DNA from 4 places in the Klebsiella terrigena genome. Region 1 is predicted to be linked to each of the others. Evidence: predicted binding sites of a transcription regulator. Region 1 holds the regulator's gene; each other region holds the start of a gene.

What was found. Region 1 encodes Fur, which represses iron uptake genes when iron is present. Its sites were predicted from a motif close to ATAATAATGAGAACNACTATCAA; they were not measured.
Region 2: a site for Fur is predicted at 2,159-2,181, ahead of zupT (zinc transporter ZupT). Genes of this name have one in related genera too.
Region 3: a site for Fur is predicted at 2,014-2,036, ahead of HCK03_RS05335 (TonB-dependent receptor domain-containing protein). Genes of this name have one in related genera too.
Region 4: a site for Fur is predicted at 1,998-2,020, ahead of HCK03_RS16730 (TonB-dependent siderophore receptor). Genes of this name have one in related genera too.

The regions. Positions count from the first base shown of each region.
Region 1 is NZ_CP050508.1:4,045,288-4,049,454, reverse strand. It holds gene tcuA (FAD-dependent tricarballylate dehydrogenase TcuA) at 1-1,298, opposite strand, end outside; gene tcuR (tricarballylate utilization LysR family transcriptional regulator TcuR) at 1,396-2,322, opposite strand; gene fur (ferric iron uptake transcriptional regulator) at 2,452-2,898, opposite strand; gene fldA (flavodoxin FldA) at 3,191-3,721, opposite strand; gene ybfE (LexA regulated protein) at 3,872-4,165, opposite strand.
Region 2 is NZ_CP050508.1:711,205-715,371, reverse strand. It holds gene HCK03_RS03470 (glutathionylspermidine synthase family protein) at 1-1,159, shown strand, start outside; gene ygiD (4,5-DOPA-extradiol-dioxygenase) at 1,209-2,000, opposite strand; gene zupT (zinc transporter ZupT) at 2,194-2,964, shown strand; gene ribB (3,4-dihydroxy-2-butanone-4-phosphate synthase) at 3,021-3,674, opposite strand; FMN riboswitch at 3,783-3,934, opposite strand; gene ubiK (ubiquinone biosynthesis accessory factor UbiK) at 4,055-4,167, shown strand, end outside.
Region 3 is NZ_CP050508.1:1,116,313-1,120,479, forward strand. It holds gene HCK03_RS05335 (TonB-dependent receptor domain-containing protein) at 1-1,902, opposite strand, end outside; gene HCK03_RS05340 (Rdx family protein) at 2,144-2,425, shown strand; gene HCK03_RS05345 (nitrous oxide-stimulated promoter family protein) at 2,502-2,846, shown strand; gene sitD (iron/manganese ABC transporter permease subunit SitD) at 2,865-3,719, opposite strand; gene sitC (iron/manganese ABC transporter permease subunit SitC) at 3,713-4,167, opposite strand, start outside.
Region 4 is NZ_CP050508.1:3,554,128-3,558,294, forward strand. It holds gene ldtC (L,D-transpeptidase LdtC) at 1-189, shown strand, start outside; gene bhsA (multiple stress resistance protein BhsA) at 740-997, opposite strand; gene HCK03_RS16725 (TetR/AcrR family transcriptional regulator) at 1,246-1,881, shown strand; gene HCK03_RS16730 (TonB-dependent siderophore receptor) at 2,146-4,167, shown strand, end outside.

The sequences.
Region 1 (4,167 bases):
CCCTTACCAAGCACGTTACCTGCCATCATCTCGCCGGCCACAAACAGATTGCGGCTTGGCTGTCCGGCGAAGTGAACCGCCGCATGTTCATTCACTTTCAGCCCCAGATAGGTGAAGGTGATCCCCGGCCTCAGGGCATATCCGTAGTAAGGCGGAGTATCAATAGGCCGCGCCCAGTGAGTTTTTGGCGGCGTCAGGCCTGACGTCGCGCAGTTATCGAGGGTGGTATGATCGAATTGCCCTGGCCGGCAGGCTTGATTGTATTGATTCACCGTGCGGGTAAAGCGCGCGGCATCCAGACCTAGCTGGCGGGCCAGCTCTTCCAGGGTATTAGCCTGCGCCCCTGGGAAAACCGGTGGCATAAAGTGGCCGATGGCTTTACTGTCGATAATGGAAAAACCAATTTGCCCCGGCTGGTGGGCGACAAGACGTCCCCAGATGGCGTAACGCTTCGGCCAGAAATCTTCGCCTTCATCATAAAACCGATCCGCATCACGGTTAACCACCACGCCTAGCGAGACGCAGTCCACGCGGGTACAGATGCCACCGTCATACAGCGGCGCTCTGGCATCAATCGCCACGCAGTGCGACTGAGAAGGATCGCCGATAATATCCGCACCGGCGTCAATCATAAATTTGAGCAGCACCCCCTGATTAAAGCGGGTGCCGCGAATGAGGAAGTTATCGGCAGGCCACTCGCCGCGGTCGTTTTCACCCCAGGCCTCACGGAGCCATTGGCGGTTGGATTCGAAACCTCCGGCAGCAAGCACGCAGGTTTTGGCAGCAATGCGCTCCTCTCCCGCCAGGGCTGCGACAAACCTGCCGTTACGAAGCTCAAGCGCCTGCACCGGCGTATCGTAACGGATTTGCACGCCCAGCCTTTCCGCGCTGCGGTAGTAGGCATTCATCAGGGCCTTGCCTCCACCCATAAAAAAGGCATTGGTGCGCGCCACGTGCAGCGCTCCGGAGAGGGGAGGCTGAAAGTTAACGCCGTGCTGGCGCATCCAGTCACGGCAGCGTGAAGAGGTACGGATTACCAGACGCGCCAGCGCTTCATTGGTATTCCCTTCGGTGACTCGCCAGAGATCTTGCCAGAACTCCTCTTCGGTATAGCTATCCACTAGCACATCCTGCGGCGCATCGTGCATGCAGCGCAGATTGCGGGTATGTTGGGAATTTCCCCCGCGCCATTCGCGAGGGGCTGCCTCCAGCAACAGCACCGACGCGCCTGCTTCGCGGGCGGTTAAAGCGGAACATAACGCAGCATTGCCTCCGCCAATCACCAGTACATCAACCATCGTAGACTCCATTACTCTTTAACTAATTGTTAAATTTGTAATTGGAATGTATACGCTGGGGCTGTGCGGGCGCTATGCTGCGTAGCTAAAGAGGGCTTTAGTTAGCGTAAAGGGTGGCTCCCGGCCAGCTGCCTGCATCCACCAGTTGGCGCATGACTTTGCTAAGCACCACGCGGGCGGCAAGACCTGCCGGGGTGAGCTCATCGTCAGACAGGCTAACCAAAAAGTTGGGGCGACTGAGTATCGGGTTGTGGACGCCGATCACTCTCAGCGCTTCTTTATCAAGATGGGAAATGGCGGCCCCGGGCTGCAGGGTGGCCCCAAGACCGCTGCGCACGGCGCGCATCAGTAGAGTCAGGCCATCAATTTCAGCGGCAATATCCAGCTTGATGGCGTGTTCCTGGCCGATCGCCTCCAGCCTGCCACGCAGGCCGTGGCCCTGGCTGGGCATAATCAAGGGAATGTTTGCCAGCTGAGAGGGGGAGATGGCGTCGTCGGCGATATCGGCCAGTACGGCGTAGGTGCCAATCAAAAATAGCCGTTCTTCGAGGATCGGTCTGGCGCTCCAGCGCAGGATTTTCTCCTTCTGGAAAACGACGGCTAAATCAATCTGGCGGGTGTTGATCATCCGCTCCAGGTTGCCGGAGAGACTTTCCACGACGTGCAGACGAACATCGGCATAGCTTTCCCGCATCGCGTTAATAAAGGGCATCCCCAGTATCGACGCGGTGCTGGGTGCCATGCCGACGCTGACGTGCCCGGACAGGCGAGCTTCGCGGGCAGCCAGGATCGCATCATCGGCATGGCGTAGCGCCAGCTGCGCCTGAAAGTAAAAGGCCAGGCCGGCGCTGGTGGGCGTGACGCCGCGCGAGGTACGCTGGAGCAGGCGAATCGAGAGTTCACTTTCCAGGCGCGTCATTTGCTGACTGAGCGCTGAGACGCCAATATTGAGATCCAGCGCGGCGCTGCCCATGCTGCCGGTTTCCACAATACGAACGAAGTAACGTAGCTGACGAAGTTCCATGTCGATTCTCGGGGTCAGGCGGGAAGGGATTTTACATTAAAGCAACATCGCGGAGGAGGGAATATGGCGCGGCGAATTCAGCGTATAAAAAAAGCCAACCGTCCGGTTGGCTTTCCTGCTGGCATCATATTACTTGGGGTCGTGCGCGTGTTCATTTTCGCGGCAGTCGCCTTCAGCACAGTGACCGTACAGGTACAGGCTGTGGTTGGTCAGGCGGATACCGTGACGGTGGGCAATTTCACGCTGACGCGCTTCGATAGAGTCATCGCTGAATTCGATCACTTTGCCACAATCGAGGCAAATCAGGTGATCGTGATGATGCTGCTGTGTCAGTTCGAAAACGGATTTACCGCCTTCAAAATTATGGCGGGTAACAATGCCGGCATCATCAAACTGGTTCAGTACGCGATAAACGGTAGCCAGACCGATCTCTTCCCCCATGTCGATCAGGCGTTTGTATAAATCTTCCGCGCTGACGTGATGGTTATCCGGCCCCTGCAGCACTTCCAGAATTTTTAATCGTGGAAGTGTGACTTTCAGGCCAGCCTTCTTCAATGCGGTATTGTTGTCAGTCATGCGGAATCTGTCCTGTTGCTAAACGATCTACTTCCATTAGCGGAAGTAATACAGAGAATCACCCGATGTAACGCGTCTCATTATAGAACTGCCATGATGAAATGAAAACCGCAAGCATCGAGCCTTGTATGCTGTCAAAAACGAGGCACACGCTACAAACTGTGTCACGTCTCCTCGTTAAATCAGAGGACATTGTACAGATATGTGATTAAAAGTTAAAAACTTGTAGCTATTAGTTTTATTGCTTTTACCTATTAATACGACGATACCCGAAGGTATCGCCGTTTAACCATCAGGCGTTTTTGATTTCTTCGAGATGCAGTTCTTCAGAAATCTGCTTAACCCATTTCTCAACGCGCTCGTTGGTCAGCTCAGGCTGACGGTCTTCATCGATAGCGAGACCGACGAAATGGTCGTCATCGGCGAGACCTTTAGAGGCTTCGAAATGGTAGCCCGCCGTTGGCCAGTGGCCGACGATGGTTGCACCGCGCGGTTCGATGATGTCGCGGATGGTTCCCAGCGCATCACAGAAGTATTCAGCATAGTCTTCCTGGTCACCGCAGCCAAACAGGGCGACCAGCTTACCGTTGAAGTCGACCTCTTCCAGCGTCGGGAAGAAATCATCCCAGTCACACTGCGCTTCACCGTAGTACCAGGTTGGGATGCCCAGCAGCAGAATGTCATGACCCTGCAGGTCTTCTTTGCTGCTTTTGGCAATGTCGTGAACATCAGCAACGTCTTTACCGAGCTGCTTTTGGATCATTTTTGCAATATTTTCGGTGTTGCCGGTGTCGCTGCCAAAAAAGATGCCGATGATTGCCATGAGTAAAATAACCTCTTGAAACTTAATGATGTGGTAGTGGCGTAATGCCCGCAGATAACGGCAATCATAGCAGAACAGGGAAGGGCGCGGAAACAGCAATCACACCCGACTGCACACTCTGCTACATGAAAGTGTTGTTTTTGAGGTTTCTCAGACTTTACCCTGGCTATGCAGGGCTGCCAGCTGGTTCATCAACATCTCTTCAATCAGATCGCTACGGTTCATATTGCGGGCATCAGCTAGCTCATTGAGCGCATCAACCGCTTCAGCGTTGAGCTTGAGCTCCACGCGCTTTAAACCGCGAACTTTGTCGCGTTTAAGCTGGTTGCGTTTATTGATGCGCAGCTGCTCGTCGCGCGAAAGCGGATTGGTCTTTGGTCTACCCGGGCGACGCTCGGTTGCGAACAAATCTAATGTCGTACGGTCCGTTTGTTCTTTTGCCATGA
Region 2 (4,167 bases), 2.3 Mb from region 1:
GGAAAGAATCAGCATCACGGAGCGCCCGGACTGGCGCGAAAAAGCGAGCGAATATGGCTTTAGCTTTCATACCATGTACGGCGAGCCGTACTGGAGCGAAGAGGCCTATTACAAGCTGACCCTGGCGCAGGTTGAGAAACTGGAAGACGTTACCGCCGAGCTGCATCAGATGTGCCTGCAGGCGGTAGAAACCGTTATCGGCAGCGATGAGCTGATGGCTAAATTCCGCATCCCCAAACACACCTGGGGCTTCGTGCGTCAATCGTGGAAAACCAACCAGCCGTCGCTCTATTCACGCCTCGACCTGGCGTGGGACGGCGTTGGCGAGCCCAAGCTGCTGGAGAACAACGCCGATACGCCAACCTCGCTGTATGAGGCGGCGTTCTTTCAGTGGATTTGGCTGGAAGATCAGCTCAACGCCGGCCAGCTGCCGGCAGGCAGCGACCAGTTCAACAGCCTGCAGGAAAAGCTGATTGAGCGCTTTACCGAGCTCCGGGAACAGTTTGGCTTCCAGCTGCTGCATATGGCGTGCTGCCGCGATACCGAAGAGGATCGCGGTACCGTACAGTATCTGCAGGACTGTGCGGCCGAAGCTGGCGTCGCCACCGAATTCCTCTATATCGAAGATATCGGCCTCGGCGAAAAGGGCCAGTTTACCGACGTTCAGGATCAGGTCATCGGCAATCTGTTCAAGCTTTATCCGTGGGAGTATATGCTGCGCGAGGTCTTCTCCACCAAGCTGGAAGATGCCGGCGTACGCTGGCTTGAGCCGGCATGGAAGAGCATTATCTCCAACAAAGCGCTGCTGCCGCTGCTGTGGAAGATGTTCCCGAATCACCCTAACCTGCTGGCATCCTGGTTCAGCGAAGACGCGCATCCCGAAATGGAGAAGTACGTCATCAAGCCGATTTTCTCCCGCGAAGGCGCAAACGTGTCGATCGTTGAAAACGGCAAGGTGGTGGAAGCGGTCGAAGGCCCGTACGGTGAAGAAGGTACCATCGTGCAGGAGTTCTATCCGCTGCCGAAGTTTGGCGATAGCTATACGCTGATCGGCAGCTGGCTGATCAACGATAAGCCAGCCGGGATCGGCGTTCGCGAAGACCGGGCGCTGATCACCCAGGATCTTTCACGCTTCTATCCGCATATTTTTGTCGAGTAGTCTCCTGCCCCGGCGGCATTACGCCTGCCGGGGCATCTGCACTTTCCCGCTACGCGCCGACCAGCACTGACAGCATGCTTAGCGACCCCATTTCCATTCCTTCTACCGGCACGGAAATCGGCTCTTCACCGTCCCAGGCACCCAGCACGTACAGCAGCGGCAGGAAGTGTTCCGCCGTCGGGTTCGAGAGCGATCCGCCCTCGTGCGCCAAATAGTTCACCAGCGGGTGTTCCTCCGTCGGCCCTTTCCAGGCCAGGTTCGTTTTCACATACTCGTTAAACGATTCCGCCCAGGGATACGGCGTGCTTTCGCCATGCCAGCGCGCCGTGCGCAGGTTATGCACCACGTTACCGCTCGCAATCAGCATAATGCCTTCATCGCGCAGCGCCGCCAGCCTGCGCCCCATCTCGAGGTGCCAGGCCGCCGGCTTGCTGCTGTCGATGCTCAGCTGCACCATCGGAATATCGGCATCCGGATACATTTTGATAAGCACGCCCCACGAGCCGTGGTCGAAGCCCCAGGCTTCTTTATCCAGCGTCACCGGCACGGGTGCCAGCAGCTCAACCAGGCGCTGCGCCAGCTCAGGAGAGCCCGGAGCCGGATAGTGCGTATCGTACAGCGCCTGCGGGAAGCCGCCAAAATCATGGATCGTTTTCGGTGCTTCCATCGCCGTGACGCCGGTACCGCGCGTAAACCAGTGGGCGGAGACCACCACAATCGCCCGCGGACGCGGTAGCGTTTCGCCCAGATGCCGCCAGGCGCGGGTATAGATGTTATCTTCCAGCACGTTCATCGGGCTGCCGTGGCCTAAAAACAACGCTGGCATTCGGGTAAGGGACATGATGATATCCTTGAGTAGAGGAGATTTAATGCCTTCACATTACGCGTTTTTGCATCAGGATAAACTCAGATAAGCATGATGATCATCATCAGAAAATTTGAATGTAAGCCGCGGTAAAGGCGTCATTTCCCTCTCGCTGCCATCGGGTAAGATGGATATTATGAATGATAATCATTATCAAAGGAGCTGAGTGATGTCATCCCCTCTTATATTGACCCTGCTGGCCGGTAGCGCCACCTTTATCGGCGCGATTTTCGGCGTACTGGGCCAGAAACCGTCCAACCGTCTGCTGGGTTTTTCTCTCGGTTTCGCCGCCGGGATCATGCTGCTTATTTCGCTGATGGAGATGCTGCCCGCCGCGCTGAACGCCGAGGGGATGTCGGCGCTGCTCGGTTACGGCATGTTTGTTATCGGCCTGCTGGGCTACTTTGCGCTGGACCGTATGCTGCCGCACGCTCATCCGCAGGATCTGATGTCGCCCGGCGTCCCGCGCCCGCGCAATCTGCGCCGCGCCGCCATTCTGCTAACCCTCGGTATCAGCCTGCATAACTTCCCGGAGGGCATCGCCACCTTTGTGACGGCCAGCAATAACCTGGAGCTGGGCATGGGCGTCGCGCTGGCGGTCGCCCTGCATAATATTCCGGAAGGGCTGGCGGTTGCCGGCCCGGTGTATGCCGCAACGGGTTCGCGCCGCAAGGCGGTTTTCTGGGCCGGACTCTCCGGAATGGCCGAGATCCTCGGCGGCCTGCTGGCCTGGCTGATCCTCGGCAGTCTGGTATCGCCGGTGGTGATGGGCGCCATTATGGCCGCCGTCGCCGGGATTATGGTGGCGCTGTCGGTGGATGAGCTCATGCCGCTGGCAAAAGAGATCGATCCGCAAAGCAACCCAAGCTATGGCGTGCTGTGCGGTATGTCGGTGATGGGATTTAGCCTCGTGGCCCTGCAGGCGATGGGCATTGGCTAGCGCCAAAAACAACAAAGCCCACGGTGAAGTGGGCTTTAGAGTACAGCGAAGCCGGCTTAGCTGGCTTTACGCTCGTGCTCGCGGCGATAGGCCACCAGATCTTCAATAGTGACCACGGCCATATTGTGCTGCTGAGCAAATTCGATGCACTGCGGCGAGCGGGCCATCGAGCCATCGTCGTTAGTCAGCTCACACAGAACCCCCGCCGGCTTGAAGCCTGCGAGAGTCACCAGATCGATAGTGGCTTCGGTGTGGCCGCCGCGGGTCAGCACGCCGCCCGCCTGGGCGCGCAGCGGGAATACGTGGCCAGGGCGATTCAGGTCAGAAGGTTTTGCGCCATCGGCAATCGCGGCGCGCACGGTGGTGACGCGGTCGGCCGCGGATACGCCGGTCGTGACGCCTTCTGCGGCTTCGATGGTCACGGTGAAGCCGGTACCGTAGGCGCTGGTGTTATTTTCCACCATCATCGGCAGGTCGAGCTGCTTGCGGCGTTCATCGGTCAGGCACAGGCAAACAATACCGCTGCCGTGGCGAATAGTTAGCGCCATCTGCTCAACGGTCATGGTTTCGGCGGCGAAAATCATATCGCCTTCATTTTCACGGTCTTCATCGTCAAGTACCATCACACCGCGGCCTTCGCGCAGTGCATTTAACGCGTGTTCTACGCGTTCAAAAGCGGTACCAAAAGAAGAAAGGAGCGTCTGATTCATGGTAAAAAAACCTCATTAAAATTATGGTTACCAGAATCAGGGCAGTCTTAGGAGTGCCGGGTTAAGCGGCAAAAAAGTCAACGCAAGCGGATCGCAATCCGACTGAGCCGTTACTCTCTCCCATCCGGACTCTAACCGTCGGCCCCGGAATTACACCGGATCTGCTGACCTTTTTGCTTTCGCAAAAAGCGCTCGCGGGCTTTCAACGCTAGGGTTGATTTACCGCCGGTGGGGAATTTCGCCCCGCCCTGAGAATAAGCAAAGTAACTATAACGCTATTGATTATCCTCGGCAATGCATAAGCTTCAAACATTTCTGGTTTATAGGCGGCGCCGATCGCACTACAATGGACGGTAAATCGACCAGAGCAGGAAACCATCATGATTGACCCGAAAAAAATTGAACAAATCGCCCGCCAGGTCCATGAATCGATGCCGAAAGGCCTTCGTGACCTTGGGGAAGACGTCGAGAAAAAGATCCGTCAGGTGCTCCA
Region 3 (4,167 bases), 2.7 Mb from region 1:
GCCGTTAACCTCTTCAAACCAGGTGCCAAAGTTAAATTTGGCGCTGATTTCGCCGCCGTAGATATAGGCCTTATCGCGGTTTTCCGCCTGATAAATGGTATAGATATTCGACGGTACGTTGGTGAAGCGATCCGGGTTGCCGGAGCGCGTGTAGCGGCTGTAGGCGATAAAGTTTTTATAGCTGTTGTAGAACAGGGCGGTGCGCATGGTGATGCCTTCCGTCACTTCGCCCTTCATCCCCCACTCGAAGTTATCGCTGGTTTCAGTTTTCAGATCGGTATTACCGATCAGCGCGTACTGCGCCCGTCCGGCATAGCTGGAACCGAGGTTCCACGAGCCGTACAGCTGGCTGGCGTTCGGGAACTGCGCCCCGCGCTGGTACTGCAGGTAGGTCATCAGGCGCGGAGTCATATCGTACTGCAGGGCCAGCGACGGCAGCGCCTGGGTGTCGGAGTTTTTACCGTACAGCGTCGAGACGGCGGAGCCGGTCAGCACGCTGCTGTTGGTGGTCAGGTCCGAGAGGTTCTCCGGCTTGGTCGACTGATGCACGACGCGAATGCCCGGGATCACGGCGAAGTTATGGCTGTCGAGATCGAAGTTAATCTTATCCTGCACGAAGCCGGCGATGATGTAGCCGCGGCTATCCGCTTCCGGCTGCATGATCGCGGTGTAGACGCTCGGCACCGGCGACTGGCTGAACGGGCGCTGGGTTTTGGTGGTGCTGGCGTTGAGGCCGCCGCTCAGATCGTGACGGCCCACGGATTTGGCCAGCGCGGTCTGGAACCCCCAGGTGTCGGTGTCAAAGTTCGAGTTCACGGTCTCCATAGAGAGGGCGGTGCTATCCGGCATATAGGTCCAGTCGTGGGCCTCGGTATGCTGGTAATAGACCTTAGTCGACACGCTATCGATATAGTCGTTCATCGGCGTCCAGTCATCTTTTAGGCTCAGCCCCCAGCGGCGCGTCTGGCTGGTCTGGTTGGCGGTGCCGATAACGCTGTTGCCGCTGGAGTCCCAGGCGTCGTAGTGCGTATGGTTGGTTTTATGGTAGTAATCGAAGGTGCCGGTCAGCTTATGCTCGTCATTGGGCTGCCAGATCCCGGAGGTCATAAAGGCGTCTGAGTGCCAGTTGGCCGGATACGAATCGACGGTTCCGCTATTATTTTCCGTTTCCTGGCCGTCGCGGCGGCTGTAGACGAAGATCCCGCGCAGGGTCTCGTCGCCGCCGGCGATGGTGACGCCGTTGTGCCAGCTGCGGTCGGCAGAGTCGTAGCCGCTGCGGTAGCCGAAGGCGCTGGTTTTACCCGGATGCAGATAGTCGTCGGCAGATTTCGGGCGGAAAGAGACGTTACCGCCGATGGAGCTGTTGGCCGTTTCGCTGGAGGTGGCGCCGGACTGAATATTGATGCTGCCGTACATATACGGGTCAATGTAGTCGCGGCCAATACCGAAGGTGTTGAGGCCCGATCGGCTGACGTAGCTGCGTCCGGTGGCGTTTGGCTGAGCGATGCCGTCAACGTCGATCCCGACGCGGTTGCTCTCCATGCCGCGAATGTTGTAGCCGGTGTAGCCGCCGCGGTCGAAGCCGCTTTTACCGTTGCCCGAACCGCCGCTGGCACCGGTGGCGCCAATCAGCGGCTCATAGCGCATGATGGAGCCAAAATCTTTGGCACCTTTGTCCTGCAGATCCTGAGCGCTAATGGTGTGTTCGCTGCCGGCTTTCAGCACGGGGGCGGGTGCAGTCACGGTCATCAGCTCCGAGCTATCGTCGGATAATGCATCGCTGGTGAGGTTTTTATTGGTGCTGTCAGCCGCCCCGGCGGAGGTCTGATAAATTGCTGCGAGCAAAGAAGTCACCAGCAGGCTTTTCTTAAACCATGCCGTTGATTGAGTGGATTTGTACATAGTAGCCACGCCTTGATAATTATTAGTATCGGCTCACGCGTTACTTCCAGATTTGTCGATTCACCCCGTTCTTTCCCTGCGCTGGCGAATGCATTCCCTGTGCTTTTGCGAATACTAATGATAATTATTACCATTTGCAACTAATTCATTATATCTCCACATTTTATTCATAAAGTTGATTACAATTCGGCTTAACGATTAACGAACCTGATCATTCAGGTGGAAATTATTGAGGATAAAAATGACTAAGCGCGCCATTACCATCACCTACTGCTCCCAGTGTAACTGGATGCTGCGCGCCAGCTGGATGGCGCAGGAGCTGCTGCACACCTTCAGCACCGACATCGGCTCGGTCACGCTGGTGCCGGGAACCGGGGGAATATTCACCATCACCGTCGACGATGTGCAAATCTGGGATCGCAAGCAGGATGAGGGTTTCCCCGACGCGGCGGAGCTCAAGCGTCGGGTACGCGACGTCTGCTTCCCGGAAAAACCGCTCGGACACCTGGATAAACCGGCCTAATCCTCAGGGAGTAACCGGCTGCGCCGCGCCGCCTGAAGGTGTATTATACGTGCATCTTTATTGCCGGGGAGTGGCTATGGCGGGTAAACGTATCGATCGCGAAAAAGAGACCATCAGCAGGATGATTTCGCTCTATCAGCGCCGCTGCCCCGATGCCACGGCCGACGCGGGGCACTATCAGGCGCTCAACGGCTATGCCGATAAGCGGCTGGATAAATGCGTGTTCGGTGAAGAGAAGCCGGCCTGCAAGCAGTGCCCGGTGCACTGCTACCAGCCGGCGAAACGCGAAGAGATGAAGCAGATTATGCGCTGGGCGGGGCCGCGAATGCTCTGGCGCCACCCGATATTAACCATCCGTCATCTGATTGATGACCGCCGCCCGGTCCCCGAGCTGCCGGAAAAATACCGGCCTAAAAAATAGCCGGCACCTTTCCGGGCGCTAGCCGCGGCCCGACGCCTCTGCGGAATCGGCCTGCGTCCGGCTGTCGCGGATCGACGTATAAACGAACGTCACGATGAACAGCACGGTGAACAGCACCACGATGGTCGGCGCCAGGGCGCTATCGAGATAGAACGACAGCCAGACGCCCCCCAGCGAACAGCTCACCGCAAGCGCCACCGCCAGCAGCAGCGCGCTGATAAAGCGCCGCGTCAGCAGCAGCGCGATGGCGCCCGGGGCGATCAGCAGCGAAATCGACAGAATAATCCCCACCGCTTTTAGCGTCGCGACGATCGTCAGCGCAATCATGCACAGCAGCCCGTAGTGCAGCAGCCCGCAGCGTAAACCGCTGGCCTTAGCCTGATGCGGGTCGAAGGCGTGCAGCAGAAAATCGCGCCACTTCAGCCCAATAATCAGCGCAATAGCCAGGGCGATCGTCGACGTTTGCGCGATATCGCTGGCGGAGATGCCCAGCATATCGCCGAACAGAATATGGTCGAGATGCACCTCGGACTGAATAGCGACGTACAGCACCAGCCCGGCGCCAAACATGCCGGAAAAGACGATCCCCATAATCGTATCGCGCTTGATGCGGCTATTGTCATCAAGATAGCCGGTGGCGATAGCGCAGAACAGCCCGGCAATAAAGGCGCCGATGGCGAAGGGAATGCCGACGATATACGCCACCACCACCCCGGGAAATACCGCGTGGCTCATGGCGTCGCCCATCAGCGCCCAGCCTTTCAGCACCAAAAACACCGACAGCAGGGCGCAGGGAACGGCAACGATCGCCGCCACCAGCATGGCGTTGATCATAAAAGAGAACTGGAAGGGTTCGAGCAGAGCGGTCAGCATGAGGCCTCCCTGGCGCGACGACGGCTGGCAAGCAGGCCGTGCTTTGGCGCGAAGACGAATGCCACCAAAAACAGCAGCGTTTGGGCCACCACGATGATGCCGCCGGTGGCGCCGTCCAGATAGTAGCTCAGCCAGGCGCCGAAAAAGCTGGTCAGGCTGCCGATGGCGACGGCGATCGCCAGCAGGCGCGGAAAGCGGTCGGTGAGCAGCCAGGCGGTGGCGCCGGGGGTGACCACCAGGCAAATCACCAGAAACGCGCCCACGGTCTGCAGCGCCGCTACGGTACAGGCCGCCAGCAGAGTGAAGAAGAGCAGCTTGAGTCCGGTGGTGTTGAGGCCGATGGAGCGGGCGTGGCTTTCATCGAAAAAGGTGACCATCAGATCTTTCCACTTCAGCAGCAGGATGATTATCGAAATAAAGCCAATCGCCGCCAGCTGGATAATATCCT
Region 4 (4,167 bases), 490 kb from region 1:
CATCAGCCGCTGTCGAAGCACCTTGATGACGATCCGCAGACGCTGCCCATCGTGCTTAACGCCGAAATGCTGGCCTTCAAGGAGGCGCCGCTGACCGACCGGCCGGTTATGGAGCGCGCAATCGAACTGCGTTCGGGCATGCCGATTGACGTGACCCGCCATCAGCCGGATAGCGGGCAGGCGCTGTAATCGCCCTATTCTGCCTGGCGTCTTTCCGTCAGGCAGAACGTCCTTCCCCGGCGCCGGGTGAGCGGATTTGTGGGAAGAGAAGCCTCTTCCCCTTTAACCTCTTGTAACCATCTTCGCAATCCCGCGCCGAAATCGCTGCTGCGCGCTGCGCTCGGCTCAATTCGACCTACTCGCTCCTGCCTCAATTCACCTCTTGCGGCCTTCGGTTCGCCTTTTCCTCTGCACCGGTTTATCCGCGCGAAAGCGTCGGTCAAAACAACCGATATTATCCGCCGCAAGAGGGCGACGGGACTGCCTGCAACCTCACGCGAGGAAACGGGGATCGCAGCGATGCAAGACGTCCGCTGAGCGGAAAACCGCTTAACTGAGGGGGGTCTTTATGGTGTTTTATTGGGGAGAGAGCCGGACATTCAGACAGCGAGTCGCGGTCCATAAGGGTGTGGACCGCTTCGCAATATTGGCATAACAGGGGAACAACTTACTGCTTACTACCGCGGCCTGATAAAGGGGTCAGAACCGCGTTTGTCAGTGGCATGACAGAGGGAACAGCTTATTTGTAGATAACCGCAGTCCCGTGCAGGGTGTTAGGACCGGTTACCGACGTAATGCGGAATGAAGTCGCGCCCATTTCTTCAGCTTTCTGCGCCAGCTGGTCTTCCAGAGAGCCCAGGTTGGTACCGGCAGAAGCGGAAACGGTGCCGATTTTTTGCTGGCCAGCAGGAGTGGATTGCACTTCAACGGCGGCAAAGCTTGCGAAAGAGAGTGAGCTTAGTACGGCAGCGAGGGTCAGAGTTTTGATGGTTTTCATGATTATTATACCTATGCAGATGATTTTTATTAGGGTCGTAAGAATTAACTTAACGATCGATAGGTAAATAATAATGTGACCTGCATCACACGTCAACGCATTTTTATAACGATCGTTTAATTATTTATAAACAACTTAAAATTCATACATATATGAATTATTTATTTTTGGACTGACTCTGCTGGCAGGTTATGCCGTTTATTTTTATAATGGCCCTTCAACAAACCAACATAGGTACAGGCGGCATCATGACAACTGACGTTCAAAGTTGCACAAAAAAAAGCCGTGGCCGACCTAAAGTGTTCGACAAGGAAGCGGCGCTGGATAAGGCCATGACGCTGTTCTGGCAGCATGGGTATGAGGCAACCTCCCTTGCCGACCTGGTGGAAGCTACCGGGGCAAAGGCCCCTACGCTCTACGCCGAATTCGTCAATAAAGAGGGGCTGTTTCGCGCGGTGCTCGATCGCTATATCTCGCGCTTTGCCGCCAGACACGAAGCGCAGCTGTTTGACGAAGAGAAGTCGGTCGACCAGGCTCTGCGGGACTATTTCACCGCGATCGCCACCTGCTTTACCAGTAAAGATACCCCGGCGGGCTGCTTTATGATCAACACCTCCGCGGCGCTGGCGGCCTCCTCTACCGATATCGCCAACACCATTAAGTCGCGGCACGCTATGCAGGAGCAGACGCTGACCCAGTTCCTGCAGCAGCGCCAGCTGCGCGGCGAGCTCCCGGAAAACGGCGACGTTCGCCAGCTCGCGCAGTTCTTAAACTGCGTCCTGCAGGGGATGTCGATCAGCGCTCGCGAAGGCGCCGATTTCAGCAAATTAATGCAAATTGCCGAGACCACCCTGCGCCTGTGGCGGCAAATCCTCCAGCACTAACCCGCTCTGCTGCCCGGTGATCTCCGTCACCGGGCCTGCGTCTCCCCGGCACCACCCTCTGCCTTAACCCCATTTTCACTAATGTTTTCACACCTTTAAGCGTTAATTTGTTGTAAATGATATTGATAACAATAATCACTACGTGCAGAATTCGCATTTGAGTTTTTCAATTTGTTTCACCCTGTAACAATCGGTGCGCACGCGCCGAAAAAATAGAACAACAATGCTTAACAACAAAGCAATTAACTCATAAAAGGAATGCGAATGAACACGCGTCTCTGGGTGCTTAACCCACTGCTGCTGGCTACCACCCTCCCCGTCTTTAGCACCCAGGCGGCTGAAGAAAACCTGATCGTTAGCGCCAACCGTACGCACCGTACCGTTGCCGAAATGGCGCAGACCACCTGGGTTATTGAAGGTCACGAAATTGAACAGCAGGTTCAGGGCGGCAAGGAGTTCAAAGATGTGCTGGCGCAGCTCATTCCAGGCATCGACGTCAGCAGCCAGGGACGGACAAATTACGGCATGAATATGCGCGGTCGCGCGATCGTGGTGCTGATCGACGGCGTGCGGCTAAACTCCTCCCGCACCGACAGCCGTCAGCTCGACGCCATCGATCCGTTCAACATCGAGCACATCGAGGTCATCTCCGGCGCCACCTCGCTGTACGGCGGCGGCAGTACCGGCGGCCTGATCAATATTGTCACCAAAAAAGGCCAGCAGGATCGCCAGGTCGATCTCGAACTGGGCGGCAAAACGGGTTTTGCTAACAGCAACGATCATGATGAGCGGGTGGCGGCAGCGGTGAGCGGCGGTACCGACCACGCCTCCGGCAGATTATCGGTGGCCTATCAGCGCTTCGGCGGCTGGTATGACGGCAATAACGATGCGCTGATCCTCGATAATACCCAGACCGGTTTACAGCACTCCGACCGCCTCGACGTGATGGGCACCGGCACCATCAACATCGACGATAATCGTCAGCTTCAGCTGGTCACGCAGTACTATAAAAGCCAGGGCGACGACTACGGCCTGTACCTGGGGAAAAACATGTCGGCGGTCACCGGTGACGGCAAGGCCTACACCACCGACGGGCTGGACTCCGACCGCGTACCCGGCACCGAGCGCCACCTGATAAGCCTCCAGTATTCCGACGCCGACTTCTACGGTCAGAATCTGGTCAGCCAGATCTACTATCGCGATGAATCCCTGACCTTCTACCCCTTCCCGACCCTCGCTAAGGGCCAGGTCGGCAGCTTCTCCTCCTCGAAGCAGGATACCGATCAGTACGGAGCCAAAATTACCCTCAACAGCCAGCCGCTGGAGGGCTGGGACCTGACCTGGGGGCTCGACGCCGATCATGAAACCTTCAACGCCAACCAGATGTTCTTCGACCTCAACGAATCAATGGCCTCCGGCGGGCTGAATAATCAGGCCATCTACACCACCGGCCGCTACCCGGGCTACAGCATCACCAATCTCGCTCCGTTCCTGCAGAGCAGCTACGATCTGAACGATATCTTCACCGTCAGCGGCGGCGTGCGCTACCAGTGGACGGAAAACCGGGTGAATGATTTTGTCGGCTATGCGCAGCAGCAGGACGTCGCCAACGGGAAAGCCCGCTCGGCGGACGCCATTCCCGGTGGGAAAACTGATTACGATAACTTCCTGTTTAATGCCGGGATTGTCGCCCACATTACCGACCGTCAGCAGACCTGGTTTAACTTCTCCCAGGGCGTCGAGCTGCCGGATCCGGGCAAATACTACGGCATCGGTAAATACGGCGCCGCCGTTAACGGCAACCTTCCGCTGCTGTCGAGCGTCAACGTCGGTGATTCACCGCTGCAGGGGATAAAAGTTAACTCTTACGAGCTGGGCTGGCGCTACACCGGCGACAACCTGCGCACGCAGCTGGCGGCCTACTACTCAACGTCGGACAAAACCATCGTCGTCAACCGCACCGATATGACGATTGACGTTGAGTCCGATAAGCGGCGTATTTACGGCGTTGAAGGGGCGGTAGATTACGCCTTCCCGCAGAGCGACTGGAGCACAGGAGCTAACTTCAACGTCCTGAAATCGCAGGTGAAGAGCGAAGGCAGCTGGCAGAAATGGGATGTGACCCTCGCCTCACCGTCGAAAGCCACCGCCTGGGTCGGCTGGGCGCCGGACCCGTGGTCGCTGCGCGTGCAAACCCAGCAGGTGTTCGATCTTAGCGACGCCAGCGGCAACAAGCTTGATGGCTACAACACCGTCGACTTTATCGGCAGCTACGCGCTGCCGCTG